DNA from 2 places in the Legionella sp. 27cVA30 genome. Region 1 is predicted to be linked to the other one. Evidence: riboswitches for the same ligand, from Rfam matches in the RefSeq annotation. Region 1 holds a riboswitch; the other holds the start of a gene.

Region 1 (15,059 bases):
GCAGGAGGGAGAATTAGTACAACTTGTTGCTAAATCGCATTTGGTGAAAAAATATGACCGCAGAATGGAGCGCGAATCAGCAATGGAAGTATTGCAGAAAAGGAAAAGTGAATACAATTTCCAGAAGGATGAAAGGCTTCCTGGTACAAAGCCTGCGAAAGAAACGTCTACTCTTGAAACATTATCCAAAAATACATTGTTTAGGCAAATTATTCGCTCTTTTGTGCGCGAATTTACGCGGTTCATTATGGCTGCCTTGGGTTTAACTAAATCCGGCAGGAAGAAGTAAAGAAATAGGTGCAGTGCCGATACCAAACGAGTAGACCGCAGGCAAAATTCTTGCGGGTTGAACGATACACTTTCATTTTCACAGAACATGATTCAGTGAACGTCGTACTAGATAATTCCAAAATATACATAATCATTTTGGATAAAAGCTCTCCCTAATGTCAAGTTGTCCAGTAATTATCCATTTGCTATAATGTGCAAATAAATGTCATATTGGGCTTTAGTTTATGCGTACTTATGTGCTCGAAGTTGGAAAAAGGCTTGGCTACTTCAAAGAAAAAGCCAACGGGGTTTGCCATGGCTTTTCCGTACGCTGGCTGGAAGCTTGCTTAGCTGGTGAAAAAGATGAAGAAAAATTTTCAGCACGCATTGAAAAGGTAGGAAAATATTACCAACTTGGCGAGGCATTTCCGGAAAAAATTGCTGCGTTAAAAAAGAAGATCATAGCTTCAAAGAAACCGCCCACTGAAGGAGATTTAAACCAGGAAGAACAGGAAATTTTCGATATTCTGGCTTTCTACGAGAGCCTTGCTCTATACCATCAACCTGCTAATTATCCATCGCTTACAGAAGGTTTGGTGCAAGGAGAAATAGAACAAATTTCTCCAATTGCTGCCTCTGATTCCATCCTTAAAAAAGGTGGCTTGCAACAGGTTTACTCGCAAGCGGTGATACTCTCCAGCACTGAAATGGCAAAATATTTCGACGAAATGGCAGCTTTTCTTGATAAGAATCTAGGTTCTGTCGACATTTATCTTAACCAAAGGGCGGTTGCAGCAATATAAATGAACGATAAAAAAGATTGAGCAAGTTTATCATATCGTGTTGCCACTCTTCTAAAATGTTTGAGTTTATTAAACATGCGTTCGATAAGGTTGCGTTCTTTATAAATATCTTTGTCATACTCCCTGAGCACCTTTCGATGAGATTTTGGCGGTATGACCGCAACAGCTTTCATGTCTATGGCAGCGTTGATAATGTAATCCGCATCATACCCTTTATTCTGCGAGTAGAGCGGTAGTTGTCTTTCAGGGCTTTTTACCTAAAAGCGGCTTCAATAGCCGCTTTTTTTTCGCCTAAAATTTGCCTTATTGTCTATAACCCATCGTGCTGCCAATTGTTTATGAAAATTTGCAGCAATCGTAAGCGAATATCTTTGCTTAATACTTGTTAAGCAGGATATTTCTGAAACTTTTTCAGGACATTGCCTATATTTTTCGGAGAATTCTTATATTTTCATGAGGCAAGGTATACTATTAAAAAGGATGCTATTTATAAATTTCATGAAAAACAGGATTCTGTTTCTTTTCTTTGCCCTTTTTCTATTAAGTTGCGGAAACACGCCGCCAATACCTTACAATGGTTACATTGAAGGCGAATTAATCTTTTTGGCTTCGCCATACTCCGGTATCTTGCAAAAGAAAGCAGTGGAACGAGGTCAACAAGTTAAAAAAGGGCAATTGTTGTTTGAACTTGATCCTAATCCTGAAATTTTGGCCATTGAGCAAAGCAAGGCCGACCTTAAGCAAGCACGTAAGATTTTACAGGATTTGCAAAATCCCTCCCGATTGCCTGAACTTGCCGCGTTACATGCGCAAATTGCGCAAGTCACCGAGCAAATTGAATTAGCCAAATTACGCGTGCAACGCTATCGCCAGTTAGTCGCCAAACAAGCAGCGTCAAAAGATGTTTTGGACGAGGCTGAAACGCGTTATAAAGAATTGCAGAATTTAAAAGCCCAGTATGAATCAAATCTTGAATTGGCCTTACAAGGTAGCCGCGAAGAACAAATCAACGCGCAAAAAGCACGTATAGAAGCGCTTGCAGCAAATTTACAACAAGCCACCTGGCGTCTGCAGCAAAAAAGTGTTGTTGCTCCAGGGGATGGAATTATCTTCGATACCTATTATCGTCAAGGAGAATTCGTCGCTAATCAAAAACCAATCGCCTCATTATTAACTCCGCATAATATAAGAATTGAATTCTTTGTACCTGCAAGAGCCTTAAGTTCGTTACACATAGGACAATCGGTAAATTTTACCTGTGATGGATGTGCAGATAGGAATGAAGCCGTGATTAATTATATTTCCCCAGAGGCAGAATACATACCTCCATTAGTTTACACTTACGAAAACCGTGACTATTTGGTCTTTCGCGTCAAAGCCGCCCTCAAAAATCCGCAACGTTTTAAACCGGGGCAACCCGTAACAATAACGGGAATTGCGAATGGTGCGTGAAGAAATCATCAATGTGGCAAACCTTAGAAAATCCTTTAACAACAAGGTTGTTGTAGATGATATTAATCTGCACGTAAAAAAAGGGGAAGTATTTGGTTTCTTAGGTCCTAATGGCAGTGGCAAGACAACTACGATCCGCATGCTTTGTGGTTTGTTAACACCGGATTCAGGAGAAGGTACTTGTTTGGGATACGATATCGTCAAAGAATCAGGCAAAATTAAAGAACATGTTGGTTATATGACCCAGCGCTTTAGTTTTTATACCGATCTTAGCATAGAAGAAAATTTAAATTTTATTGCCAATGTGTATTTGGTTGCGGATCGTAAGCGACGCATCGCCGAAATCATGGAGGATTTTGGTTTAACCACAAGGCGTAAACAATTGGCCGGTGAGTTATCGGGAGGGTGGAAGCAACGCATGGCATTGGCGGCATGCTTATTACATAAACCTGACTTATTGTTGCTTGATGAGCCGACGGCAGGTATTGATCCTATTGCTCGCCGTGATTTTTGGGACAGAATACACAGCTTGAGCGAGCAAGGCATTACCACACTGATGTCAACGCATTACATGGATGAAGCTGAACGTTGTACGCGGTTGGCTTATATCGCCAATTCCAAATTAATCATTACCGGTACTGTGGATGAAGTCATCAAAAGCACCCGCTTGCGCACCTGGGAGCTAAGAGGAGATATTACTACCAAGCTATTGCAGGAAGTGAAAAAAATTCAAGGTATCACACAAGCTGCTTTATTTGGCCGACAAATTCATGTCTGTGGTTTTGATGTAAAACTTATCGAGCATGGCTTGCAACAGCTAGCGCAAACTCAAGATATTTCCTGGGAAGAAATTGCTTCAACTTTGGAGGATGCATTCATTAGCCTGGTGCATCAAGCGCAAAGGCAAAATTAATATTGTTAATTATCTGGAGTTTAATTTATGCATGGACGAGGTAGCGAGGTGGGGGATCAAGTCCGATAATGTGTTAATATTTTTCTTCAAAAGAGCTCGTATCCGTAGTTTTGAGAAAAATTTCGGATAATTCTTCCAAGCTCGCTGTTAAGAAAGCACCCAAATGAGGCAGCAAGTCTACATCTTTTCCATTTAAGGCTTGTTTTAGCGCTTGTACAGCTTGCACTTTCTGCATCTTGCTGAATCCAAAATTTATAAAAAAGAATCTTGTTTTATATTCGGCCTCGATATTGCTGCGGCAAATTTTTTTCTTTCCTTTTGCAGAGGAGTATGGGTTATCGGCTATGAAAACGAATATTCGGCTTTATGGCGCAAGCGATGATCAAGGTAACGTTCTAAATCTTCCCAACTTTCTGTAGTCTCAGGGCCGTAAATATCACAGCAGCGACAGACGTTTATGCTGGCTTGCATAAGCATGAAGCCTTCTTTAAATTGCGAGGGAGTGTTTTCACCGCGATATAAGCAGTAGAATTATAATTTTGCGCTCCTGGGGTTCGAATCATTTTTTATTAGGTGCGCGGCCTAGAAATTGTACGTCGGTTAGATATTTTCTGCTAAATAGTTGCTCTTCGCGTATCGCATTGAACCGTAATTCCCTTAAGGCTAAATAAATAGCGTTAAATCAGGAAGCAAATTTAAAAGACGGGTGTGATCTTTGACGTAAATATTGTTTAAATGATGGTGAGGGTCTAATAATTCAGAGCTGGCCTTGAATTTTACTTATTGCGGTTGCTTAATCCGGTTTAATTTTCGCTTAAGAAAATGAACGAATGGTTGGACGTTCAGCAATCAGTTCTAATCATTATTGTTCGGCCAGCTTTAAGTTAGCCGCGTAATTTTTTATATCGAAATTTGCTTTGATAATGAGTTGCGAGATGATGATGGCATGTCATTCCTTAAATGTATGCGAATCTAGCAGCATGCGGATTGCTTACATAAAAAATTATGTGCTTAAATCCAAGACCTTGGCTGAGATGCATGAAAATCTAATGGCCAAAATGATTATATATTGTCATGATGGCCTAGAGAGATTAGCAAACAATTAAGAAGTAGTGAGCAGTGGTGTTTTAAGAATGAATGACTGGAATTTTCAGATACCAATTTTAAGGAGAGTAAGTGAGATCATGGGCTAATTCCCGTTTGCTTGCGGTCATGCTGAAAGAGTTTATTCAAATGCGCCGCGATAAAGCCACTTTTGCCATGATTGTAGGAATCCCGTTAATTCAATTAATCTTATTTGGTTATGCCATCAACATGAATCCTCGCCATTTACCCACCGCCATTATTGGCGATGAACAAAGCATTTACAGCCGGCGGATTTTAAAAAGCATGGAGAATTCTACGTATTTTCGCTTTATCAAGCCCGCCATCTCTGCTGGCGAAGCAGATGAGTTATTAAAAAGAGGAAAAATACAATTTGTGTTAAATTTTCCAGTGGATTTTTCCCATGATTTGATTAAGGGTTTACAACCTGAATTATTGTTGGAAGCCGATGCGACTGATCCGGCGGCAACCAGCAGGGCGGTTGCCGTGTTTGCTGATTTGGCTTATTCATCACTAAAAGAAGAATTGCAAGGCGAGCTTTCCTCGTTAATTGCTACCATAAAACCTTATCAACCCATAGTGCATGCCCGCTATAATCCTTTGGCCATTACGGCATTCAATATTGTTCCGGGATTATTAGGCGTTGTTCTTACCATGACCATGGTAATCATTACTGCATTGGCTATTACGCGTGAATATGAACGCGGTACCATGGAAAATTTGCTGGCTACACCGCTAAAACCCATTGAAGTGATGATTGGCAAGATTGTGCCGTATATCATTGTAGGTTATATACAAGTTTTATTGATTTTACTCATGGCCAAATTTTTATTTGGCGTACCCATGCAGGGAAGTGTGTTATTGTTGCTCATCTTGTGCTTGCCATTTATTGCAGCGAACCTTGCCATGGGGCTTACTTTTTCCACGCTCGCCAGCAACCAACTGCAAGCAGTGCAAAGCGCCATGTTTTTCTTTTTGCCCTCGATTTTATTATCCGGCTTCATGTTTCCTTTCCGCGGTATGCCGGATTGGGCACAGTATGTTGGCAACGCATTGCCATTAACACATTTTTTAATCATTGTGCGCGGGATTTTATTGAAAGGCAATGGTTTCTGGGAGGTTTGGAAAGAAACTATCCCCATCATCGTATTTACAGCCGTGGTGATGTATGTCAGTATCAAACGCTACCGCCAGACGTTAGACTAAAGTAATCCCATCAACTGGTTTGACGTCTTCATTTTCCTTGGCATGGTCTTGTTCCTTCACGGCATTCATTTGCTCTTTATATTTTTTCTGTTCTTCGACAAGTGCTTGCATTTCATGAACTTGGGTGCTCCTGCTTCCCTCATCATGCAGTAAGCCTTTTTCCCTTCCTGCGAATCCAGCTTTGCAAGTAGCCCATCCTTTTTCTACCCAGCCCTTGGTAAGCCCAAAAGTCGGGAGCAAGAGTATGGTACCAACTAATGCTTTCATAAAGCCGCCCAGAGTCTGCAAAGCAGGGTACTTAACCGTCAAATCTTTAGCCAAAGTCAGATAGCTCGCCAGATTTTTTTCCTGTTGGATATTTATTCTTGCATCTTGAACATGGATTACTGAAGGTAGGAGGAGTTCTGCAGTACGCGTTACAGCCTCCAATAGCAGCCGTTTGCCGCTTACACCGGCAATGTGCTGTTGCTCAATGTTTTCGAGGATTTTTATTCCTTGCGCAATGCTTTTTAATTCAAGTTGGTTTTCTTTGGCAGGGATAAGGTTAGAATTTTGCAGGCTTGCCTCTCTTTGCCTTAATTCCTGCAGAACTTGCGCCGTGCGTAAATTGAGAAGGGCTTCCACACGACTGTGTGGACAATTTAAATCTCTCCATTCAATTAACCATGCTTTTTTAGGATCATCGCGAATTTGTTCGTAGTTTTGATTGATGTAAGCATCCACTGTGTTCCAGATTAGCTTACTATGATGATTCATGCCGCGGGCTTTAACCATAGCTGGGGCGGCGTGCAAAGCACATTCGAACTCTTTACGACTGAGTGGCTGCCCGCTCTCTATAGATTTCATCAGGTTATAATAGGCAGAAGATACGCCGCCGCGATCGATCGCGTCCTTACAGGAAAAATTAATGCTTACAGGATTAATTGTTTCAATGATAAAATTTGGTAACTCATATTTAGTGAAATGGAACCAAACCGCTTGTCGTTGTGCGCTCGATAATTCTTGTGCAGTTTCAGGATTTATCCCCATTTGTCTGAAACTTTTATCCAGTAATTCATTTAATTTATTTTTTTCAAGTTGTTGTGAATAAATACCTCCCTGATTGCTGAATAATAATGTTCTAATTTTAGGGCTGATATGAAAATCCCGCACCGTCTCTTGGGCTTTCCCATCTTCCAGGGCAATGTGTAAAAATTCCTCACGTACTTTTTGATAAGAATGGTGATCATTGGTTTTTTTAAAATCAGATTTTCCCATTAATCCTTTATCAGCGGGCAAAGTAATCACTGCGATGTTTTCATGGTCAGTTTCTAAATCATGCAGGGCAGTGGTTAAAGCTTTTTCTTTATGCCCTTCAAAATCCAATTTCTTGGGTCTATCTTTCCCCAAGTTGTTAAAATAAATATGCGTGATCGATTTTTCCGAGGCTTGACGTTCCTGCACCTGCAGCCAATGCTCAAATAAAGGACTTACCCGCACTTCGCCATGGTGGCGTTGTGCTTGCGTGCCAAAGCGATATTCTGTCACCCCTTTCTTATTTTCAGGATTGATTGCGCCATCGTTATATTGATAGGTACGAACCGTAGCAATACTGGTGGTGTGCTGCGGTTTAAAATTTGCAGAAATCATCGCTGTAAAACGGCCGTAGGCAGAGCCTGCCTCAGCCGGTGTTTGCGCTTCTTTATTTATTCGCTGGCTCTTGCTGTCCAGCAGTGATTGAGAAACCTTATGTTCAATGGCATTGGCTACAGGGCGGTGGTTAGCGGGAATTTCGCGGATGGCTTCATAAGTGTTAGGCAGGATGTTATTGTCGTTGTGATAAATGGCAAAGAAAAAATTATCCCACTCTCTTTCAATTTCGATATTATCGCTATCTTTAATCCAAGGGAGAAATTCATCCTCTACAACGCGAAAAAAACGTGAATAAAGGTCTGCATAAGCGGTTTCTGGATGGTAGGCTGGCTCGATTTTTGCAAGTTCTGCAAATAAAGAAGTTACATTTTCCGGTAAATTTTGCACTGCCTGAGAAGGAATAGCTTCCTTTATTTTTAGCAAGTAAGCATGGCAATTTTTATTATGCAGCTTTTCGCTGCTCATGGCTTCTTTTACTTCAACTTCAGGTGTAGACATCATAATCCAAGTGAGTTTTTATAATACAAGTATAGCTTAAAGAAATATTGACTTGCGAAGGCAGGCTCTTTACCATAGCAGCAAATTCACCAGGGGTGCTCTTTGCAATTCGAGAGCTGAGAAAAACCCTCACAACCTGCACTGGATAATGCCTGCGGAGGGAGTGTGATGATTGCCACATTTAAGTTATGTTTAGTAACCAATTTTCATGGTTACAGCGAAGAATCCTATTTAAAATTAATTTGCGAAGCGGTAGCAGGCGGAGTCAGCATGGTTCAGCTTCGCGATAAATCCAGCCGTCAGCATGAGACTTACCATTGGGGAATGGCCATTAAACGCGCGTTGCAGCCATTTTCCGTACCTCTTATCGTAAATGATTCCATTGATTTGGCGATTGCCATAGGGGCAGATGGAGTGCATCTAGGACAAGCAGATGCCTCCCCTGTTATAGCCCGCGAGCGCTTGGGTGTTGAGAAAATAATTGGGCTATCCATTGAAACATTCGCACAACTTGAATACGCCAATACGCTTGATTGCATTGATTATGTTGCGGCGAGCGCGGTATTCCCCAGCGCGACTAAGCCAGATTGTAAAACGACTTGGGGCTTAGAAGGACTTCGTTTCATTGTAGACAACTCCAAACATCCGGTAATTGCCATTGGCGGAATTGGGCTTGGTAATGCACAAGACGTTATAAAACAAGGTGTGGCTGGCATTGCCGTGGTGAGTGCACTTCACCAGCCAGACAGTTATCAAGCTGCTGCTGATTTATTGGAGACGATTAATGACCAGTGATGAAAATTGTTTGATTAGCCAAGTTCAAAATAAAAATCCGCTCATCTTAAATATTACTAATTATGTTTCCATGGAATTTGTAGCCAATGGATTATTGTGCATGGGTGCATCGCCTGTCATGAGTCATAGCCTGGAGGATGCAAGCGCGCTAGCCCATTTCGTTGCGGCAGTCGTGATTAATATTGGTACCTTAGATGCTGATTTCATGGAGTTGGCCGACAGCATATGCCAGGCTGCAACTCAAAAAAACATTCCCCTGGTTTTAGATCCGGTAGGTGCCGGGGCAACCGCTGCCCGAACCACAGCATGTTGGCAATTACTTGATTCTTATCCTTTTGCCGTAATTCGAGGTAATGCCAGTGAAATTAAAGCACTGGCAGGACGTCAAGGATTGACAAAAGGGGTAGATAGTACTGAAGATAGCCGCACGGCATTGGTAGCAGCACAACAGTTGGCCCGACAAAAAAATTTGGTGGTTGTGGCTAGCGGTGCAACCGATCTCATCGTTCATCCCGGCGCGCAGCAATTAATAGAAGGTGGCTCAGCTTTAATGCCTTTGGTCACCGGCAGCGGCTGCCTTTTTACTGCTGTTGTCGCTGCTTTTTGCGCAGTGCATAGCGATTATTTTGCCGCTGCTGTCGCTGCTGCTCGATTTTATGGCCGTTGTGGTGAGCTCGCCGCAAGAACGGCACCAGGGCCAGGCAGTTTTAAAATGCAGTTTTTAGATCACTTATATCAAGTGGCTCAAGGGGAAGCATCATGAGACACCCGCCTTGTGTATTGACCGTAGCAGGAACCGATCCTTCCGGAGGCGCAGGCATCCAGGCAGATATCAAGGCGATATCAGCAACAGGCAGTTATGCGGCTTCTGTCATTACGGCTTTGGTAGCGCAAAATACGCAGGGAGTGCAGGCTATTCAGGAAGTTCCCACCGCTTTCATCGCTCAACAATTGGATGCTGTATTTCAAGATTTGCACATCAAAGCCGTTAAAATTGGTATGCTGCACGATCACGAGGTTATGCATGTAGTTGCACAGAGTTTACAAACCCATCATCCTGAGTATGTTATTCTGGATCCGGTCATGGTCGCAAAAAATGGCTGCGCATTGCTAAAGGAAGAGGCCGTTTCTTATCTGAAAGAGCAATTGATTCCTGCAGCAACCCTGATTACACCCAATATAAGCGAAGCCGAAAAAATTTTGGACATGTGCATAGAATCGTCTGCTGACATGATGCATGCTGCACGCAGTATCGCAGAAGAATATCAAGTTAATGTGCTGTTAAAGGGCGGCCATCTTAATGCCCCCGAGGCTTCTGATGTTTTGTGGGTGACAGCAGACAATACGTCTCATTGGTTTCACGCGCCGCGTATCCATACGAAAAATACCCATGGAACTGGGTGCAGTTTATCTGCAGCAATTGCTTCGTTTCTGGCGCAAGGGAAAGATTTGCTTACCGCGGTGCAACTGGCTAAAAAATATCTTTTCCATGCTATTGTTGCTGGAAGCAACCAACAAATCGGGAAAGGGCATGGGCCCGTTGATCATTTTTATTTTTTGGATGAAACTCTTATCCTTTAGAGTGGCTGCATGTAAGCGGAAATTTTATTCGGAAAAATTACACTTATGTTAACTAATAAAATTGTGTTCATCACTGGCGCATCCAGTGGCATTGGAGCTGCCTGTGCTAAAAAATTTGCAGAAGAGGGCGCCAAATTGTTATTGGGCGCCCGGCGGCTTAATAAGTTACAGGAATTGGCGGAAACCTTACAGCAGGAATATGATGCCGATGTGCACATTGTGAAGCTTGATGTTTGCCGTCAGCAGGAAGTACAGCAAGTGCTATCCCAACTTCCCAAAGCTTGGCAAGAGATTGATATTTTGGTGAATAATGCCGGTCTTGCGCTGGGCTTGGAATCTTTCTCTGAAGGCACAATAGAAGATTGGGAGCGCATGATAGATACCAACATCAAAGGTTTATTATATGTAACGCGAGCAGTGTTACCTGGCATGGTGAAACGTGATGCAGGACATATCATCAACATCGGTTCAATTGCCGGTCATTATGTGTATCCAAATGGCGCAGTATATTGTGCCACTAAACACGCAGTCAAAGCCTTGACGGAAGGCATTAGAATGGATGTTTTTGGCACGAAAGTGCGTGTCAGTACGGTCGACCCAGGGGCTGTGGAAACCAATTTCAGCGTCGTGCGTTTCAAAGGTGATAAAGCCCGGGCTGCTGCGGTTTACCAGGGAATGACTCCTTTATGTGGTGATGACGTTGCTGATGCAGTCTGGTATTGTGCGTCGCGTCCGGCGCATGTAAACATCAGTGAAGTCATTATTATGCCTACGGATCAATATTCGGCTACCTTGCTTGCCCGCCGCAAAGAAAGCCAGAATTAACGGTGCAGGAAGTTGCTGACCATGTCTTCCACGCGTGCATCCAATAAAACGCCGATGTGATCTACATTTGGCAACAAGGCTAACGATGCAAAAGAGTATTGCTTGCAAAAGATAATGGATTCACGGGGTGTGATTACTTCATCTTTTTCCCCATGGATGCAAAGAAAAGGCGTATGGGCATGTTTTGTGTAGTTGCGAAAATCCAGACTTTTGGGATCAAGGTTTGTTTTGTCTCGAAAAGCCTTACGTAATAATAAGAATCCTTTTCCTGTTAATTTAAATTGCCGTGCTAAACGGATGATAGGAGTGCGCATTCTAGTGGGCGAGGCCAGCATCACCACACGTTCAGGTTCTTTATTTATCTTCCAGTTAGGATATTGCCGGCCTAAATTTAATGTATTAAGGATCACAGAGCCGCCGAAGGAATGCCCGATAACCCCGTAAAAAGGGCCCAGTTCATTCAAGGTGCGCTGCAGTGTGGTAATGGCATCAGTCCACAGTAATTGCAATCCTTTTGCTTCTCCATGCGCTGGAAAATCAAGCGCATATACGTCAAAGCCTTGTTGATGCAGGGCGCGAATTAAACGCGCCATATAGGCAGCGCGAGACATCCAACCATGAGTAATCAAAATTTTTCTTGCCCCAGGTCTTGGGGCAGCAAAATGATGAACAACATGATGGCGTGGGTGATCGCAGTGCAGCGATTCAGTGCGCTCTTTTTGCAAATATTCGCAAGCACGCCTGGCAAATTCCCGATATTCCTTTTCCAAAGGAAATAAGACTGGGGTAATGAATAATTGATAACAGATGTGCGAGTATAAAAAATCCCGAAAACTTTTCAATGAGTCTGTAATCATCTACTGGCCCGTCCCTGTTAAGCTTTGCTCGTGTTTCTTTCCAGTACGGCTTGAGTTTCTGATACCCGTAAACAAAAACAGGTATTTTTATTATCATAATAGTAGAAAATTCGAGTTAGTAGGAATATTGTTAAACACGTTTATGGGCATGTTCAATTTTGACTTTTGCCCATATCGATTTAGACTTACGCCATACTGAAATATAAAGGATTTATAAATGAAAACAGCCGATTACATTTATCGTCATGATCATGAAGAGCTTCGTGGTTTTGTGGCCAATGCTGCACAGGAAGGCGACACAGTGCCTGCTGTGCTGATTGTGCACGATTGGTCAGGCCGCAATGAATTTGCCTGCCGTAAAGCAGAAGAATTGGCAAAATTAGGGTATATAGGGTTTGCTGTTGATGTATTCGGGCAAGCGCGTATCGGAAAAACCACAGAAGAAAAAATGGCTTTGATGCAGCCTTTTGTGGAGGATCGTGCCTTGCTGCGTGAGAGATTGCTCGCAGCATTTAATGCGGTAAAAGAGATGCCGGGAGTTGCGACGCAACGGATTGCTGTGATTGGATTTTGTTTTGGTGGATTGTGTGCGCTTGATTTGGCGCGCAGCGGCGCTGATATAGCAGGGGCGGTGAGTTTTCACGGGTTGTTGCACAAGCCTGAGAATCTCTCTGCTAACGTAATCAAGGCAAAAATTCTAGCCTTGCACGGCTATGACGATCCCATGGTACCTCCCGCACAAGTGGATGAGTTTTGCCAGGAAATGACGGCAGCAAACGTTGACTGGCAAGTATACATGTACGGCCATACCAAGCATGCTTTTATGAACCCACAAGCTCAGGATGAAAAATTAGGTACTATTTATAATCCGCAAACGGAACATCGGGCGTGGCTGGCAATGCAAAATTTTCTGCAAGAAATATTCAAACGTTAAACTTATGGCTCAAGCAAACCATAATGCATTGGCTGCAGAACTCGGCTCTCTTTTGCTGCGTCGAAAGATTCGCTGTGCTGTGGCTGAATCATGCACCGGTGGCGGCTTATCTTCTGTCATCACCGAAATCCCCGGCAGTTCGCAGTGGTTTGAGCGCGGATTCGTCACCTATAGCAATCAGGCTAAAGAAGATATGCTGCGCGTACCTCACCGCCTCATTGCCTCTTATGGCGCGGTGAGCGAGCAAACTGCTCGGGCAATGGCAGAGGGGGCGATCGCAGCAAGTAGGGCAGAAGTAAGTGTTGCCATTACTGGAGTTGCGGGTCCTGGTGGCGGCAGTGAGCAAAAGCCTGTGGGTACAGTTTGGATTGCCTGGGCGGGCGACTGGCAAGACACGTATTCCCAATGTTATCAATTTAAGGGAAATCGCACCGAAATACGCAACCAAGCAATAGTCATTGCTTTACAAGGATTGCTGAAGCGTTGTGCTGTCTTAAGCCACCCTAAAACATCAGAACGTTATTTTTTTGCTTTATGGCCTGATGAAAAAACGGCGCAGGCTTTATATGAGCAAGCCCGAGCGCTTATAGAGAGAGATAAAAGCAAGCCGACTTCCTTGCAAAATCTGCATTTGACTTTAGTTTATTTAGGACAAGTCCCCCCTGAATTTTTACGGCAAGCGATGGATTTGCCAGCAAAAATACATCTTAAACCATTTGCAATGAACATTTGTAAGGCAGATAGCTGGGAACGAGCCCAGATAGCATGGCTTGGAGTTGAGCAAGTGCCTGCGGGATTATGCGAATTGGTGGAAACTTTAAATCATCGCTTGCTTGGCCTTGGGTTTAAACCGGAGTGTAGGCCTTTTGTGCCGCACGTGACTATTGCCAGAAAACTTATGATAAAAAAAGCGGCACTTATTCCTGCTCTGACTTGGTTTGTCAGGGATTTTTGTTTGGTAAAATCTTCTGGAAGAGAAGGCCAGTCTAAATATGAGATTGTGCAGCGGTGGCAATTATAGTGTGTAATCTTCTTATCCAGGGGTTATCCATGGGCAATTTTCCGCCAGTAAAATGTTGCACCATTAAGTTCTTACTCCGTCGCTGCAAACATCGTTAACATACACCAGCATAGAATTTTTTTGTCTTTCCTTGTGTATGCTTTTTAAACCGCCGCAAGCCAAAGAGCAAACAATGGAGGTTTTAAGGCAGAAAATTAATTTAGCAGCCTGACAGCGCGTTGCCTGGGACGAGGGAGCCGGAGCTGTCTAGTAAAGATTCCTTATCTTTACACGAATGATTTTGTCATCATCCGCACCTGCCCAGCCTCTTCCGTCTGTATTGGCAGTCATTAAGTATAAAAAACCGTCTTTCCCGCATACCGCATTGCGCAAGCGCCCGTATTTCCTGTGAAAGTGCATGTTTAATTTGCCTATTTTTATTTTTTGCGGGTCAAGCGGCACTTGATACAGAGCTTGTCCTCTTAATCCTGTAAAAAATAAATTGCCCATAGCGTAACAAAGGCCTGAAGGCGCCCATGTTTCTTTTCCGCCTGAGGTAAGTACAGGAGGTTTTATCCCTTTTGCCTGCTGGTAACCTTGGCTTTGCGGCCATCCGTAATTTTTGCCTGCTAAAATTAAATTCAGTTCATCATAATGGCTTTGTCCATGCTCTGTAGCCCATAGCTGCCCCTGTTCATCCCAAGCCAATCCCTGTGGGTTGCGATGACCAAAAGAATAAACCGCTGTATTAAAAGGATTGTTTGGAGCTGGCATGCCATCTTTAGTTATCCGCAAAATTTTCCCGGCAAGAGATGTACGTTGTTGAGCTGATTCAGGATCTTGCGCATCACCGGTGGACACATATAAATAACCATCAGGCCCAAATTTAATGCGTCCTCCATTGTGAAATCGCGCGGCAGGGATATCCGCCAAAATAATCGTCTTATCGACAAGCTCTCCTTTTTCTGGGTAGACGTAACGCACGACTTGATTGACTGGCTTTCCGTTTTTTTTGGTGGTGAAGTATAAATATAAATGGTGATTTTGCGGGAAATCCGGATCAAGAGCCATTCCTAGGAGCCCGCCTTCGCCTACTGGATAAACGTCGGGTACCACAAGCGTTTTTTCAACCTTGCCTAACTGTCTTAATTTGCCATTGCGTTCGGTCACCAAGAAGTCATGATTAGGT
Region 2 (15,059 bases), 530 kb from region 1:
TAAACTGCTCTTAATTATTTGTAAAATGTAAAGATTGGCTAGCATTTTGGCAAAAATGCCAATGAGGCGCGTTTTCTAACGCATACTTGTTGATGACAGATAAGCTGCTGATAGACCAGGCGGGCTAATGTATTACAAATTTCTTCGTAAAACAATGAATCTGGGTATAATAGGTGCATTTAGGCAAAGTGATCGGGATTTGAACATGTTGGTATTGGGTATTGAGACATCTTGCGATGAAACAGGAGTGGCGATTTATGACAGTGAGCAGGGATTATTGGCGCATGCTCTCTATTCGCAAATCCCGATCCATCGGATGTATGGCGGGGTGGTACCGGAATTGGCATCGCGTGATCATGTGAAGTATTTACTTCCATTAATTAACAGCGCGCTCACGCAGGCAAATAAAAGTAAAGAAGATTTACAAGCGGTGGCTTATACCGCCGGCCCAGGCTTAGTGGGTGCCTTGCTAACCGGGGCTTGCTTTGCCAAGAGTTTTGCATTTGCTCTTAATATTCCTGCCATTGCGGTGCATCATCTGGAAGCACACTTATTGGCCGCAAAACTGGAGTCGCCTGAACTTGCGTTTCCTTTTATTGTGCTTTTAGTATCCGGTGGGCATACGCAACTTATCGAAGCGCGTGCTTTGGGGGAGTATCGTTTGCTGGGGGATACATTGGATGATGCCGTGGGAGAGGCATTTGATAAAACTGCAAAGTTAATGGGCATTCCGTATCCTGGCGGGGCAAAATTAGCGGCGCTTGCTGACGCTGCTTTGCAGGAATTGCCGGCCTTGTCGGCTTTCCCCCGTCCGATGACGGATAGGCCTGGGCTTGATTTTAGTTTTAGCGGGCTTAAAACCCATGCGTTGACGGCGTGGAACAACAGCAACAAAGATGACAAAGCACGCCATGCCATTGCCAAAGCATTCCAGGAAGCCGTGGTGGAAACTTTAATTATCAAATGCCAGCGTGCCATCAAGCAAACGTTAAGTAAACGCTTGGTTGTTGCAGGGGGGGTGGGGGCCAATCGGGCGCTGCGCGCGGCACTTAGGCAACTCATGGCTGCCCAACAGGGGGATGTGTATTTTCCGCGCCCGGAATATTGCACGGATAATGGCGCTATGGTGGCTTACGCAGGGTGCTTGCACTTGCTTGAAGGGATGAAAGATTGCAGTTTGGAGATTGCGGTTAAGGCGCGTTGGCCTTTGGCATGCAGTCAGGATTAAGCCACATTCCCGGATAGGTGCTCTTTATCCGGGATACTTACATTTATTTTTTTTCTATTTCAGTGGGGTTGATGCCGGCATCAGCATCCTCAACTTCTTCATCTGCCAAGAGTTCAATAGATTCTTCTGCAAGTGGGGTATCAGTAAAATCTGTAGCCATTTTTTTGCGGAAATTAATCTTAGGTTCCGTGCCGTCCGTTAATCGGGTAATGTTGTTACGATGTTTATACAGGACAAAAAGCGCAATCAATAATAAGGGCGGGAAAGCATTTAAATTGCCAAAAATAAACAGGGAATAAAAAGGCGCAAAGACAATTGACACAATAGAAGCCAGGGAAGAATAACGGGCAAAATTGGCAACAAGAAGCCACGTCGCAATCACCAGCACTCCAAGAATTAAATTAAGAGCAAGCAAAACGCCCAAGGCAGTAGCAACCCCTTTGCCACCTTTAAAATGAAAAAAAGCAGGGTACATATGCCCCAAAACAGCGGCCAAACCAGTAAAGCTTTCGACGATAATGCCTGCACCCAGTAGTTTGGCCAGCAAAACTGGCAACAACCCTTTCAATATATCAGCCAGTAAAACCATAAGAGCATATTTTTTGCCGGACAAGCGCAGCACATTGGTGGCTCCCGGATTTTGCGAACCTTGAATACGTGGGTCCGGCAAGTTAAATATTTTAGAGACGATTACTGCAGAGCAAACAGAACCCAGCAAATAGCCAATAGACACCATCAGCACAAACAAAAACATGGTAAGCATAATTAAACCGGCTTTTTAAAAGAAGCTATTATCAAGGAAGCAAAAAATTTTGTGAAGTGGGTTACTGTTTAAATCAAATTTATTGATCCGGCAGAAATAAAAGTTGTAAATCATTGGTATAGCGTCTGCCAAGCGGGGTAACTTGCCAATGGGTTGAATCCATGGTGAGCAAGCCTTTTTGTTCAGCCAACAGCAATTTTGACTCGAGAGTTTCAAAATGCAAGAGAGTGCGTTCGTTAAAAAGAAAATGCGGTATGGGGTCTTGCAAACGGGTTGTATTCAACATGAATTCAAAAATAAGATTATCAGGCCCTACGGTTTCTTGCGCTGCTAAAAAAGGCTTATCAAGCGCGAGATAGTCACGGGGCTGCCTCTGTTTGCGCGTACGGTAAATTTTTTTAACCGCAGCCGATGTAATTTTGCCGTGTGCGCCCGCACCAATCCCGTAATAATCGCCAAACAACCAGTAATTCATATTGTGTTTACAGCGTTTGTCTTCCCGGCAAAACGCTGAAATTTCATAACGCTTAAACCCATGGGCATGCAATAATTCAAGCCCTTGTTCTTCAATGGCAAAAGTTTCATCTTCTGAAGGCAGAAGTGGAGTTTTTTTATAAAAAACGGTATTCGGCTCAATGGTTAATTGATACCACGATAAATGCTCGGGTTGATGCGATAATGCGGTCCTTAAATCGTGCACACCCTGCATAGGCGATTGGCCAGGAAGGCCATGCATGATATCGAGGTTAAGATTGTTAAAGCCGGCTTTACGTGCGCTTTCAATTGCTAGATGAGCTTGTTTTTCATCATGGATGCGCCCAAGCGCTTTTAAGTGTTCTGCATTAAAACTTTGAATGCCCAACGACAAACGATTGATTCCTAACGCCCGGTACTCGGTAAAACGCTGTTGCTCTACAGTGCCTGGATTGGCTTCCAGGGTGATTTCAATATTTTCCGCAAAAGGTAGTATTTTTTTTAAACGCATAAACAAAGTTTCGTAGGCTTTTGCAGAAAACAAACTGGGCGTGCCGCCGCCAATAAAAATCGATTTTAATTCACGGTTTTCAAAAGTCAGCAAATCTTCTTGCAAATCTGCAATTAAGGCATTTACGTATTGCTCTTCAGGCAGTTCATCCGGGCTTTTATGTGAATTGAAATCACAATAAGGGCATTTGCGTATGCACCAGGGAATGTGGATGTAGAGCGATAGCGGCACCATGGCTATAAATTACGCTGGCTTGTTGGAATAGGCGATAGTATCATAAGTCGCACCTTAACTCTCAGGGTTTTGTACAAATTTTATTAAGATAGCCAAAACCCGTATCGTTTTGCAGAATTGACCCTCTGCTAAGCTTAAACCAAGAAGAGGAAGAATATGAATAATAGAATAAGAGTCGCTATTACCGGCGCAGCCGGTCAAATCGGTTATGCTTTGTTGTTTCGTTTGGCGTCAGGACAAATGTTTGGTCCGAATACTGATATCGAATTAAATCTTCTTGAATTAGAACCTGCGTTGCCAGCACTTAATGGTGTTGCTATGGAGCTTGATGATTGTGCATTTCCTCTGTTGAAACGTATTGTTTGTACTTCGGATTTGAAAGAAGCAATGGATGGGGTGAACTGGGCTTTATTAGTAGGCTCGGTGCCGCGCAAGCAAGGAATGGAGCGCTCTGACTTATTAAAAATCAACGGCAGTATTTTCATCAATCAAGGCAGAGCTATTAATGATTATGCCAGTGATGATGTGCGCGTTTTTGTAGTAGGAAATCCTTGCAATACAAATTGCCTCATTGCCAAACATCATGCTAAAGATGTACCCGATGATCGTTTCTATGCCATGACCACTTTAGATGAGCTTCGCGCTCGCACGCAATTGGCTCAAAAGGCCGGAGTCGATGTGACTGCAGTAAGCCAAATGACGATTTGGGGTAACCATTCCTCCACGCAATTCCCTGATTTTTACAATGCTAAAATTAATGGCATTTCTGCTGCGAAAGTCATTGATGACGAACAATGGCTGCGCGAGACGTTTGTGCCTACCGTGCAACAACGTGGGGCGGCAGTTATCAAAGCCCGTGGTGCTTCGTCTGCAGCTTCTGCAGCCAACGCTATTGTCGTGGGTGTCAATCATTTGGTGACGGATACGGTGGAAGGTGAGACGTTTTCTATGGTGTGCAGTTCGCGTGGCGAATATGGTGTGGACGAGGGTTTGATGTTTTCGTTCCCTTGCCGCCGCGAACATGGTTTGGTGCGTCGAGTCGGCTTGGAACATGGCGTAGTCAGCGTCGTGGAAGGATTGCCCTTTAATGAATACAGCCAGGCTAAATTTAATGACACATTAAATGAATTGCGCAGTGAGCGCGATGCAGTTAAAGAGCTTGGGTTATTGGATTAATTCTGGGATTTACTGCACTTGCTTACCCGGGCTGTGATGATGGCCCGGGTATCTTTTTCCATCATAGCTTTTTAAAAATCACTAAAGCCCAGTCTCCCTGGATGAGGGTATTTTCATGCAAGAATTGCTCATTATATTCGCCAAGTAAAGAATCCACTTGTTCAGCCAAGACTCCTGAAACCACTAAAATTCCGTTATTTTTTAGCAATTCGTAAAAACGTTCTCTTAGTTTTAATAAAGGTGAGAGAAGGATGTTTGCAATTAAAATATCGGCTTTTGTATTTAAAGAATCAGGAAAACTAACGGAAAGTTGTGCGGGTGGAATGTCATTACCCTTGGCATTTTCCTGCGTGGCTAACAAAGCTTGTGCATCGATATCTACTGCATAGGCATGTTGAGCCCCAAGCTTCAAAGCCGCTAATGCTAAAATTCCTGAGCCACAGCCATAATCAATGATCGTTTTTTGCGCCAGTGGAGCTTGTTCAAGCCAGGTCAGGCAAAGAGACGTGGTCGCATGCGTGCCGGTACCAAAGGCCAAGCCTGGATCGAGCACTAAATTGACTGCCTCGGCATCGGGCGGCGTTAGCCAAGATGGGCAAATCCATAAACGCTTCCCGAATTGCAGAGGTTTGAAATCCTTTAGGCAAGCACGAGCCCAGTCTTGTTCAGGTAATTCATTGCACACTGCTGTTAAATGCGGGTGCGACAGCAGCAATATTTTTTCGGCATGCTGGGCTAACTCTTTCTCTTCAAACAAGGCATGAATAACCACATTGGGCCAGAGTGGGGTTGTCCCCAATTCCGGCTCCAAAATGGCATCGTCGTGTTTATCGGTCATGGTAATCGATAAAGCGCCTGTTGTATCAAGTAGTTCGTCAAGCTGCTCCGCTTCATCGCGGCGACACTCAATTTGTAATTGGAACACATTAATCCTTCAACATTTTTTCTAAATAATGAATATTGGTTCCACCTTGCATAAACCCTTTGTCGTTTAAAATGCGTTGATGCAATTCGACGTTGGTTTTAATGCCTTCAATGATGATTTCATCCAGGGCATTGCGCATGCGGGCAAGAGCTTCTGCACGGGTTTCGCCATAACTGATTAATTTTCCAATCATCGAATCATAGTTTGGAGGAACAGAATAACTGCTGTAAATATGAGAGTCAAAACGAATGCCAGGTCCACCGGGTTGATGCAGCAAGCGGATTAATCCGGGCGATGGCATAAAAGTTTTCGCATCCTCTGCATTGATTCGGCATTCAACGGCATGCCCGCGCATTTTGATGGCTTCCTGCGTGAGCGTGAAAGGAAGATCGCTTGCGATTTTAATTTGCTCTTTTATTAAATCGATGCCTGTGATCATTTCCGTAACCGGGTGTTCCACCTGGATGCGAGTATTCATTTCAATGAAATAAAAACACCCATCTTGATATAAGAATTCAAAAGTACCGGCTCCGCGGTAGTGAAGTTCGCGGCAAGCATTGACCACGCAGTCCCCGATTTCTTTACGCAATTCAGCACTCAAGCCTGGGGCAGGGGCTTCTTCCACCACTTTTTGATGGCGGCGCTGCATGGAGCAATCTCGCTCTCCTAAATGAACCGCATTGCCCTTGCCATCTCCTAATACCTGGAATTCAATATGCCGCGGATTTTCAAGGAATTTTTCCATGTAAACCATGGGATTATTGAAGGCTGCTTTGGCTTCACTACGCGTAAGCGAAATAGCATTTAATAAATTGGCTTCGCTGTGTACCACGCGCATGCCGCGGCCGCCGCCGCCGCCAGAAGCTTTAATAATAACGGGGTAACCTATTTTTTTAGCCAGTGATAAATTTAATGCATCCTCATCACCCAGGGGGCCGTCTGAACCGGGGACGCAAGGAACTCCTGCTTTTTTCATTGCCTCGATGGCTGAAACTTTATCACCCATTAAACGAATGGTTTCAGCACGTGGTCCGATAAAACGGAAACCGCTTTGTTCTACAATATCGGCAAAATCGGCATTTTCCGCGAGAAAACCATAACCAGGATGAATGGCTACCGCGTCGGTAATTTCTGCCGCTGAAATAATCGCAGGAATGTTCAAATAGCTTTTTTGCGAGGGGGCAGGCCCGATGCAAACTGTTTCATCGGCAAGACGTACATGCAGTAAATCTTTATCGACGTCCGAGTGCACGGCTACGGTTTTAATTCCCAATTCTTTACAGGCACGTAAAATACGCAATGCGATTTCACCACGATTGGCAATAACAATTTTACTCAACATAGTTTTGCCCTTATTCGATGGTAAATAGAGGCTGGTCATATTCAACAGGTTCGCCATTCGCGACGTGAATGGCAGTAATCACGCCAGCGCGGTCGGCTTCAATTTCGTTAAACATTTTCATCGCTTCAATAATACACAAGGTATCGCCGGCTTTTACCGTCTGCCCCATGGTGACGAATGGAGCAGTATCCGGAGAAGGCGCGGTGTACATGGTACCAACCATCGGGGAGCGAACTTTATGCCCTGCACTGTTTTCAATCGGTTTGTTCTCAGGGGCTGGGGTTGCAACCACCGCAGCAGGCTGGGCTGCTGCAAGCGGCGGCGGAGCCACGGCTCGCATGGGATGGGGTTCATAACTGTACGTATGGCGGCTTAAACGTACGGATTCTTCACCTTCTTTAATCTCAATTTCCGAGATCCCAGTTTCATCTAATAATTCAATTAATCTTTTAATCTTACGAATGTCCATGAATCTTACTCTCTCTTACTTTAATTCGTTAATAATGGCTTGTAATGCCAACAGATAGCCGTTTGTTCCAAGCCCGATGATTACACCGGTTGCAATGTCTGAAAAATAAGAATGGCGGCGGAATGCTTCGCGGGCATACACATTGCTGATATGCACTTCAATAAAAGGTATGGCTACCGCCAATAAGGCATCGCGCATGGCAATGCTGGTATGGGTATATGCTGCCGGGTTGATGATCAAGTACTGCACGTTTTCTATTTTGGCGCGCTGAATGGCATCAATCAATTCTGCTTCACTATTGCTTTGCAGGGCACGTAAGACATACCCGGCAGAATCCGCTTCCTTTTGTAAGCGTGCATTTAATTCCTGCAGTGAGGCAGTTCCATACAACGCAGGTTCTCTTGAACCCAATAAATTAAGATTGGGGCCGTGCAGAACAAGTATTTTCTTCATAAGGTGCAAGGGCTGGAAAAAAAATTGCAAGGATTTTGCCTGAATTTGAAAAATAAGTCTATATCACGAGGATATCGGCACGATGTCGGCATGTTACCCTCAAAATTTCCGCCAACTTAAAAAATCGATTGTATTCGCGTGATCTTGTTGATTCACTATTATTTTTTAGAAAGAAAAGGTTAAATAATGATAGGTTCTTAGAAGAAAGCTTTTCAGGAAGAATAATGGCCACTTATTTGACGGATGTAACCTTGCGGGATGCCCATCAGTGTTTAATCGCCACCCGCTTGCGCACCGAAGACATGTTACCTATTTGCAGTAAAATGGATGAGATAGGTTTTTGGGCCATGGAAGTGTGGGGAGGAGCCACATTCGATGCATGTCTGCGTTTCTTAAAAGAAGACCCATGGCAACGATTACGGCAATTGCGTGCAGCTTTGCCAAATACTCGTTTATCGATGTTACTGCGCGGGCAAAATTTATTGGGTTACCGCCATTATGCCGATGATGTTGTCCAGGAGTTTATCCGTTTATCTGCAAAAAACGGTGTTGATGTATTTCGTGTTTTTGACGCATTAAACGATTTACGTAATTTAAAAAAAGCCATTGAGGGCATTAAAAAGAACAAACGCCATGCGCAGGGCGCGATCGCTTACACCACGAGCCCGGTGCATACCTTGGAAAATTTCATTGAACTGGGCCAGGGCATGGCGGAGTTGGGATGTGACAGCATCGCAATAAAGGATATGGCCGGGTTGCTGACCCCTGCCACAACGGTTGCATTATATGAAGGTTTGTCCGAGGCTACGCAACTTCCCATCCATATACACAGCCACACCACATCAGGTTTGGCTGCTATTTGTTTGTATGAAGCGATACAGTCAGGATGTCAGCATGTGGATACTGCAATTTCTTCTTTTGCCGGCGGTGCGTCACATACAGCGACGGAATCTTTGGTAGCAGCATTGGCTGGTACTCCCTACGAGACCGGCCTTGATTTGAATCGATTGCTTGATATAGGCGATTATTTTCGAGAAGTGCGCAAAAAATATGCGCAATTTGAAAGCGAAGCGCAAGACATTGACCCGCGCGTGCAAGCGTATCAAGTTCCAGGCGGCATGATTTCTAACTTATACAATCAGTTAAAAGAGCAGCAAGCATTAGATAAGAAAGAGGCTGTGCATGCGGAAATCCCACGCGTGCGCCGCGATCTCGGTTATCCACCTCTGGTGACGCCAACATCGCAGTTGGTTGGGACGCAGGCGGTGCTGAATGTATTAACCGGGGCTCGTTACAAGACCATTACGAATGAGATAAAACTGTATTGTCAGGGCAAATATGGCAAACCGCCTGGGAAAATTAATGCAAGCTTGCGTAAAAAAGCCATTGGTAATACCGAGGTAATTGAGGTACGCCCGGCAGATTTGTTGCCGTCGGAGCTGCAGCGTCTGCGCCAGGAAATAAAAGATTTAGCGGTCAATAAGGAAGATGTATTGTCTTATGCAATGTTCCCGGAAATTGCCCGGCAATTTTTGTTAGAGCGTGCCAAAGGGCATTTACAACCAGAACCTTTGGCAGTTCCAGTTGTTCCAACACCAAACCCGGTTTTTGAATTTGATATGGCCGTACACGGAGAATCCTATCATGTTAAAGTGGGCGGATCAGGCATGCGTCAGCAGGGGCGTCAAGCTTACTACTTATGGGTTGATGGCGTGCCGGAAGAAGTAGTTGTGGATTTTTTAAATGCTGAAGAAGGAGCGATTGCGCCGGTTAAGCAAAAAACAATCGCAGATCCTGGCGACATTAAAGTAGCCATGCCTGGAACCATTGTGGCTGTATGTATTTCGCAAGGAGAAGAAGTGGCTGCCGGGCAGACCTTATTGGTGCTTGAAGCCATGAAGATGGAAACCGAGATCCAATCGCCTTTTGCAGGGAGGGTAACCGGCATATTCTGCCAAAAAGGTGATAAGGTGACACCTGAGCAGGTTTTATTGCATTTATCTTCAATGCTTAAGTGATATTGATTTATGCTGCGATTTCTGTTTATCTATTCCACTGCACGGAAGCTGCTTGAATTAGCAAGGCGCCTCAACCAATCATCCCGTCGTCTTTGACCGTGGGGATAAGTCGTTTTCTTGCTAATCAGGCTGTAAGTCCATAAAAATAATTTTAATAAGAAAAGTTGATCCTATCGGTTGCATGCTCGTTAGTGCTATGCTGTTTTGGTGTCAATCGTGGGCTTATTGTGCAACAAGGAGTTTTTCTTGAATGAATAGCTGTTTTTGCATTCAAGAAGTATTCACAATTGGCATAAAGGGTAAATGCAAAGCGTTTTATCCAGTGTCACCACTAAGGAGATTAATATGCACCGCAATTTTTATTTGTCGCCCCTAGCTATCAGTATAGCCATCGCTTTATCAAGCCCGGTAAAAGCTGCAGAACCCATTCCCCTGGAAAATGCTTCGTTCAGTACCATACAGCAAAATTTCCAGTTGGTTATGCCCAATACGTTGCAGGCAGGGATTAATAACAAGAATACCTTAAAAGTTATTCAACAGCGCACCGATGAAAATCATGTAAATCATATCCGCATGCAGCAGCAATACCAGGGGTTTCCTGTATACCGTGGTTATGCCATTATCCACAGCAAGCAGTCGCCTCAATTGTTAAGTAGCGCCAACCAGCAAGCCAGCATGAATGGAACTGTATTTACCGGCCTTGAGGCGGAGCTTGGACAACCCTCGGCTGGGTTTTTAGCCAATGCAAATAGCGCGTTGCAACATTTCAAAGCTCAGTATGCAAATTACGCTCTTAGCGAAGAGCAAGTGGTGCCTATGGTATTTGTAGATGAAAATCAACGGGCTTTTTGGGCTTATAAAGTAAGTGTGTTTGTACAATACCCAGATAAAATACCGGAGCGTCCGACAGCAATTATTGATGCACAAACTTACAAACCATTCCTGCAATGGAATGATGTAAAAACAGGGCGTGGCCACATCCAGGGTGCAGGTTTTGGTGGCAATCAGCGCGTACACAAGTATCAGTACGGTCAGGATTTGCCTCACTTATGGCTAAGCCGGGATAATGCTACCCAAATTTGTTATATGGCAAACCGTGGTGTAAAAATTGTAGACATGCACCATAAGTACAATGCACCCAATAAACCCATGCAGTTTTCTTGCAAATTACCCGACGCTAAAAATCCGAAGGTTTTCTGGACTGGATATAAAGGGGATGGGTACGATAAACAAAATGGAGCTTACTCCCCAACCAACGATGCTTTATACGCGGGTACGGTAATTAACCAAATGTATTATAAATGGTATGGGGTGTATCCATTAGTAACAAAAATGGGAAAACCCATGCAATTGGTTATGCGCGTTCACTATGGCGAAGGGTATGAAAATGCTTTTTGGGATGGCAAGCAAATGACTTTTGGCGATGGTGATACCATGATGTATCCATTGGTTTCTCTTGGGGTTAGTTCCCATGAAATCAGTCATGGCTTTACCGAGCAGCATTCGGATTTAATGTACTTCGGTCAGTCAGGCGGCATGAATGAGGCGTTTTCAGACATGGCGGCTCAAGCAGCTGAATTCTATTCAACCAAGAAAAATACTTGGATGATTGGTGCTGAAATTATGAAAGAAAACAGTGGTTACGATGCATTGCGCTATATGGATAAACCAAGCCGCGATGGTTACTCAATCGATAATGCCGATGAGTATTATGATGGTTTGGATGTGCATTTCTCCAGTGGTGTATATAACCGTTTGTTTTATGTGCTCGCTCATCAAAATGGCTGGGATACCCGTAAGGCATTTAGCGTAATGGTGAAAGCTAACATGGATTATTGGACTCCTTTTTCTAATTTCCAGGAAGGAGGGTGCGGTATTATCCAGGCTGCTAAAGATTTAAAATTGGATGAGGTGGCAGTAAAACAATCTTTAAGCGAAGTAGCATTGAAGCCTGAACAATGTAAAGAATTGTCTCCTGTCGTTTAAAATCATGAATAACTTGCCGCCTAAGTGGCGGCAAGTTATTTTCCTCAAATAGTCTGTGAAAATAGCCTATGCTAAGAATATAATCATAAAATGGTAAGATATTGGCATTAGCAGCCATGCATAAATTGTTTAAAAACGTGGTTAGGTGAAGTTAATGCAAGCATCCGCACAGACTGTATCCCTTATTACCTACAATATCCACAAAGGTTTCGGTTTGGGTAAGGTACGTTTTTTATTGCCGGAAATGAAAGATGCGATTACTTCCTTGAACCCGGATTTTGTTTTCTTGCAAGAAGTTCAGGGAGAACATAGACGCAGGCAAAGGCGCATCGATGCATGGCCAGAAGCCCCACAATTTGAATACATTGCTGAAAAAATCTGGCCGCATTATGTTTATGCTAAAAATGCTGTTTATCAGGCAGGGCATCACGGCAATGCCATTTTAAGCAAATACCCCTTTGAGCGTTTTGAAAACATTAATTTGTCCAATATCAATCGTGCCTCGCGTGGAATTTTACACAGCCAGCTGGTATTGGATGGCGGGGTGAAGATTCATTTGTTATGTGTGCATTTGGGGCTTTTTAAAGCTGAACGCACCGAACAGTGCAAGACGTTAATGATGCGCATTAACGAGGCAGTTCCTGAACATGAGCCTTTACTGATGGCGGGGGATTTTAACGATTGGCGCATGGATTTATCAAGACCCTTGGAAGCGGAGTTAGGCATTCAAGAAGCTTTTTACTCCGTTAAAGGGCGTCATGCCCGCTCTTTTCCGGCAATACGCCCTTCTTTGTGCATCGATCGGGTTTACTTCCGTGGCATGGAAGTTAGTGATGTGCAATGCTTGCAAGGAAAACCTTGGCGGATGTTATCGGATCATGTTCCTCTTTTTGCACAGTTTACTCTGCTTTCATCGTAAGATACTCTGCAGATACTTCTTTTTCTGTGGCAGCTATAGGAACAGGATGGAAAAATGACAATTTGTAATTTTGGGCCTCCTTGCGCTGGGCAATCAGCATTGGCACTGAAACTTGTGTAAGCGGGTTATAAACCTGGTTAAAAAATTGCAGTTCAAAGTTCATGGAAGTTTCATAATTCTTAATAATGGCTTGCGTTGCATATGGATCGAGGTTTGCCGCATGCAAGCAAAAAATATTAACAATTTCCTGGGTCGCGAAGAGAAAAGAAGGACTCGAATAAGTTTTAATCCATCCTTTGAAAGGATGCGAAGCGGGTAAATTTTCTGTCGCCATCATCTGACCCAGCTGCCTATAGGCTTCGAAACAAGGTAAAACCGCTGCAATGCAGACAGGAATCGGTGCAAAAGCACATTCAAGAATATGATCGCTGTACTTTTTAGTAATATACATCATCTCGGTTTCTTTTCTTATAACAGATAATTTCGGTGTTCTAATCACATATTTCTCAAGCATTTTTTCTTCTGTTTGCATGATTTCCATGGAAAAATATTTAAATTTTTCTTTCTCATTGCCGGTAAAACCATTGGCGATTATCTCCAATCCTTGCGCCAGACTTCGCAAATAAATTTGGTCTTGGCTGACAAAATCATTAAAAATGGCAGGAGGTAAATTTCCTTTATATAAATGGCTATTGAAAGGATGCATTTTTATCTTTTGCATGATGGGATAAGTTACGATATGTAGCTTTTGTAATAAGTTCATGTTAAGCCTTAAAAATTGCTTGCCTGGTAAGTTGCAGAAGAGTATGGGTTGCAGTAAAGATTCAACAGCGTGTCATCACGGCTGAGGACGAACAGTTGAGCTTGCGAGAATTTAATGCATTATGGAAAAAGATAAATAAATTGAATGAATGGATTTGATATGCTTTGAGCATCACACTCCCTCCGCAGGCATTATCCAGTGCAGGTTATAAGGGTATTTCTCAGCTTAGATTCTAAGCACCCCTGGTGAAAAAAATTGTTTGTTGCAATCAAGCAACACAGCTACCCTAACAAAAACCGGTTGTTTTATCAATCTGATTTGCAATCGACAAAAGCCATTAAGTTATTTTTCGGCGATAACCGTGGGAAAAATGCGGGCTGAGTCATAAATAAAAGCAATATCCTTAAATCCAGCGGCGGCAAGATAATGTTCGGTTTGTGCACTGGAGCGGAAGCATTGAAATTTTGCATCCAAAATGTCTAAAAAGATGATTTGCTGCAATAAGAGATCCTCATCATTAATGTTCTCCATGAGCCACTCACATTCTGTGGTAAGAGCAGGAGGAAAGGTAAGGAAACTGGTTACTAATTTGCCCTTTGGTTTTAAAGCTCTATAAAATTCTTTGTACAATTTTAGCACTTTAGCGTCGTCGGCTTCGTAGATGCTTAAGCCGTTGCTTGAAATAAGATCAAATTGCGCCTCAATAGGGAGGGACCAGGCATCGCTTTCTACTAATTCGACAAAATCAAGTAATTGCTGTTTTGCAGCAAGCATCTTTGCATCGCTGAGCGCTTGGGAATCATAATCTATGCCAATCAAGCCGATACATTGTACGCCTTGATAATCTAAATAGAGTAATTCACCCATCATTCCTGAGGGGATGGTCGCAAGTATTGCCTCATCTCTTACCGCTTTCTGATTTTCTCGCAGAAAGATTTGGAAGCGTTCTTGAGTTGCCAATACACTGGGAGCTTTATCTAGCAAAAATTGTTCCAGTACTGAAAAAGATTGGCCGCGGTTATTCTTTTTAGTTTTTCTGCCAAACCAAGGGTGTGTCAGCATGTAATTTGTCCAATACCCATTGATGCCGCGGTTTTGGATTAAAAATCGTCCGAAATCAAACTGGCTCAGTTCATCAAGAAGTTGCAATTGTACCGCCACACTAACGTGTTTTTTGTCCCCACCTTGTTTTATTCGTTCCCGTATCTTTTGCAAAGCGGCTTTGAGATCAGCAGGATTAGCAGAATGCGAAAGCAAATGTGTTGGCATGAAAAACCTCAAGGGGTGACAAGCGACATCTAATGTCTATTAAATGCCGCCTTAAAAAGGAGATTATTCTTTTTCCATATCTGAATGATACTCACCGAAGCAAGCCAAACTGTTTAAGCGGGCACGCTTCAGCAACATTGCTTGAGCTTGAGCAACATTGTCTGCTTGGCCTTTCCACGCCTGTAAACAATCTTCCTGCAAAGCGCGTCCGTAAGAAAAACTTAATAGCCAGGGCTGGTAGCCAAAGCTGTTGATGGCATTTAAATTTTCTGTGGCTTGTTCGGGAGCTTGACCACCGGATAGGAAGTTAATCGTAGGTACTGCAGCGGGAACCTGATTGCGAAATACATCCAGCGTGTAATTGGCTATTTCTTCAGGGGAACTGAACGGAGAAAAATCTTTACCTGAAGTCACCATGCTTGGCTTTAAGATAATATGCTCCAGTTCCACTTGATGGATAAACAAGGCATTAAACAATTCGTGCAATACCAATTCACAAGCTTCAGCACAGTGTTCAATGCTGTGATTG

What was found. Region 1 has a riboswitch for thiamine pyrophosphate ahead of thiE (thiamine phosphate synthase). Riboswitches for the same ligand answer to the same signal wherever they lie in the genome.
Positions count from the first base shown of each region.
Region 2: another riboswitch for thiamine pyrophosphate. It lies ahead of NKV53_RS06760 (hypothetical protein); the one in region 1 lies ahead of thiE (thiamine phosphate synthase).

Region 1 covers NZ_JAMYXK010000002.1:832,621-847,679, forward strand. The annotation lists gene NKV53_RS09165 (helicase HerA-like domain-containing protein) at 1-289, shown strand, start outside; gene NKV53_RS09170 (hypothetical protein) at 516-1,073, shown strand; partial or broken gene NKV53_RS09175 (transposase) at 1,040-1,189, opposite strand; gene NKV53_RS09180 (HlyD family secretion protein) at 1,572-2,525, shown strand; gene NKV53_RS09185 (ABC transporter ATP-binding protein) at 2,515-3,438, shown strand; gene NKV53_RS09190 (hypothetical protein) at 3,512-3,673, opposite strand; gene NKV53_RS09195 (ABC transporter permease) at 4,615-5,748, shown strand; gene NKV53_RS09200 (hypothetical protein) at 5,740-7,878, opposite strand; TPP riboswitch at 7,960-8,059, shown strand; gene thiE (thiamine phosphate synthase) at 8,047-8,673, shown strand; gene thiM (hydroxyethylthiazole kinase) at 8,663-9,436, shown strand; gene thiD (bifunctional hydroxymethylpyrimidine kinase/phosphomethylpyrimidine kinase) at 9,433-10,254, shown strand; gene NKV53_RS09220 (SDR family oxidoreductase) at 10,300-11,079, shown strand; gene NKV53_RS09225 (alpha/beta hydrolase) at 11,076-11,936, opposite strand; gene NKV53_RS09230 (dienelactone hydrolase family protein) at 12,154-12,870, shown strand; gene thpR (RNA 2',3'-cyclic phosphodiesterase) at 12,875-13,891, shown strand; gene NKV53_RS09240 (PQQ-dependent sugar dehydrogenase) at 14,138-15,059, opposite strand, start outside.
Region 2 covers NZ_JAMYXK010000002.1:300,175-315,233, forward strand. The annotation lists gene tsaD (tRNA (adenosine(37)-N6)-threonylcarbamoyltransferase complex transferase subunit TsaD) at 206-1,228, shown strand; gene plsY (glycerol-3-phosphate 1-O-acyltransferase PlsY) at 1,272-1,991, opposite strand; gene hemW (radical SAM family heme chaperone HemW) at 2,071-3,210, opposite strand; gene NKV53_RS06720 (malate dehydrogenase) at 3,367-4,386, shown strand; gene prmA (50S ribosomal protein L11 methyltransferase) at 4,448-5,311, opposite strand; gene accC (acetyl-CoA carboxylase biotin carboxylase subunit) at 5,313-6,653, opposite strand; gene accB (acetyl-CoA carboxylase biotin carboxyl carrier protein) at 6,664-7,122, opposite strand; gene aroQ (type II 3-dehydroquinate dehydratase) at 7,138-7,575, opposite strand; gene oadA (sodium-extruding oxaloacetate decarboxylase subunit alpha) at 7,800-9,593, shown strand; gene proA (zinc metalloprotease ProA) at 9,939-11,579, shown strand; gene NKV53_RS06755 (endonuclease/exonuclease/phosphatase family protein) at 11,734-12,498, shown strand; gene NKV53_RS06760 (hypothetical protein) at 12,479-13,261, opposite strand; TPP riboswitch at 13,421-13,515, opposite strand; gene NKV53_RS06765 (class I SAM-dependent methyltransferase) at 13,604-14,530, opposite strand; gene NKV53_RS06770 (class I fructose-bisphosphate aldolase) at 14,594-15,059, opposite strand, start outside.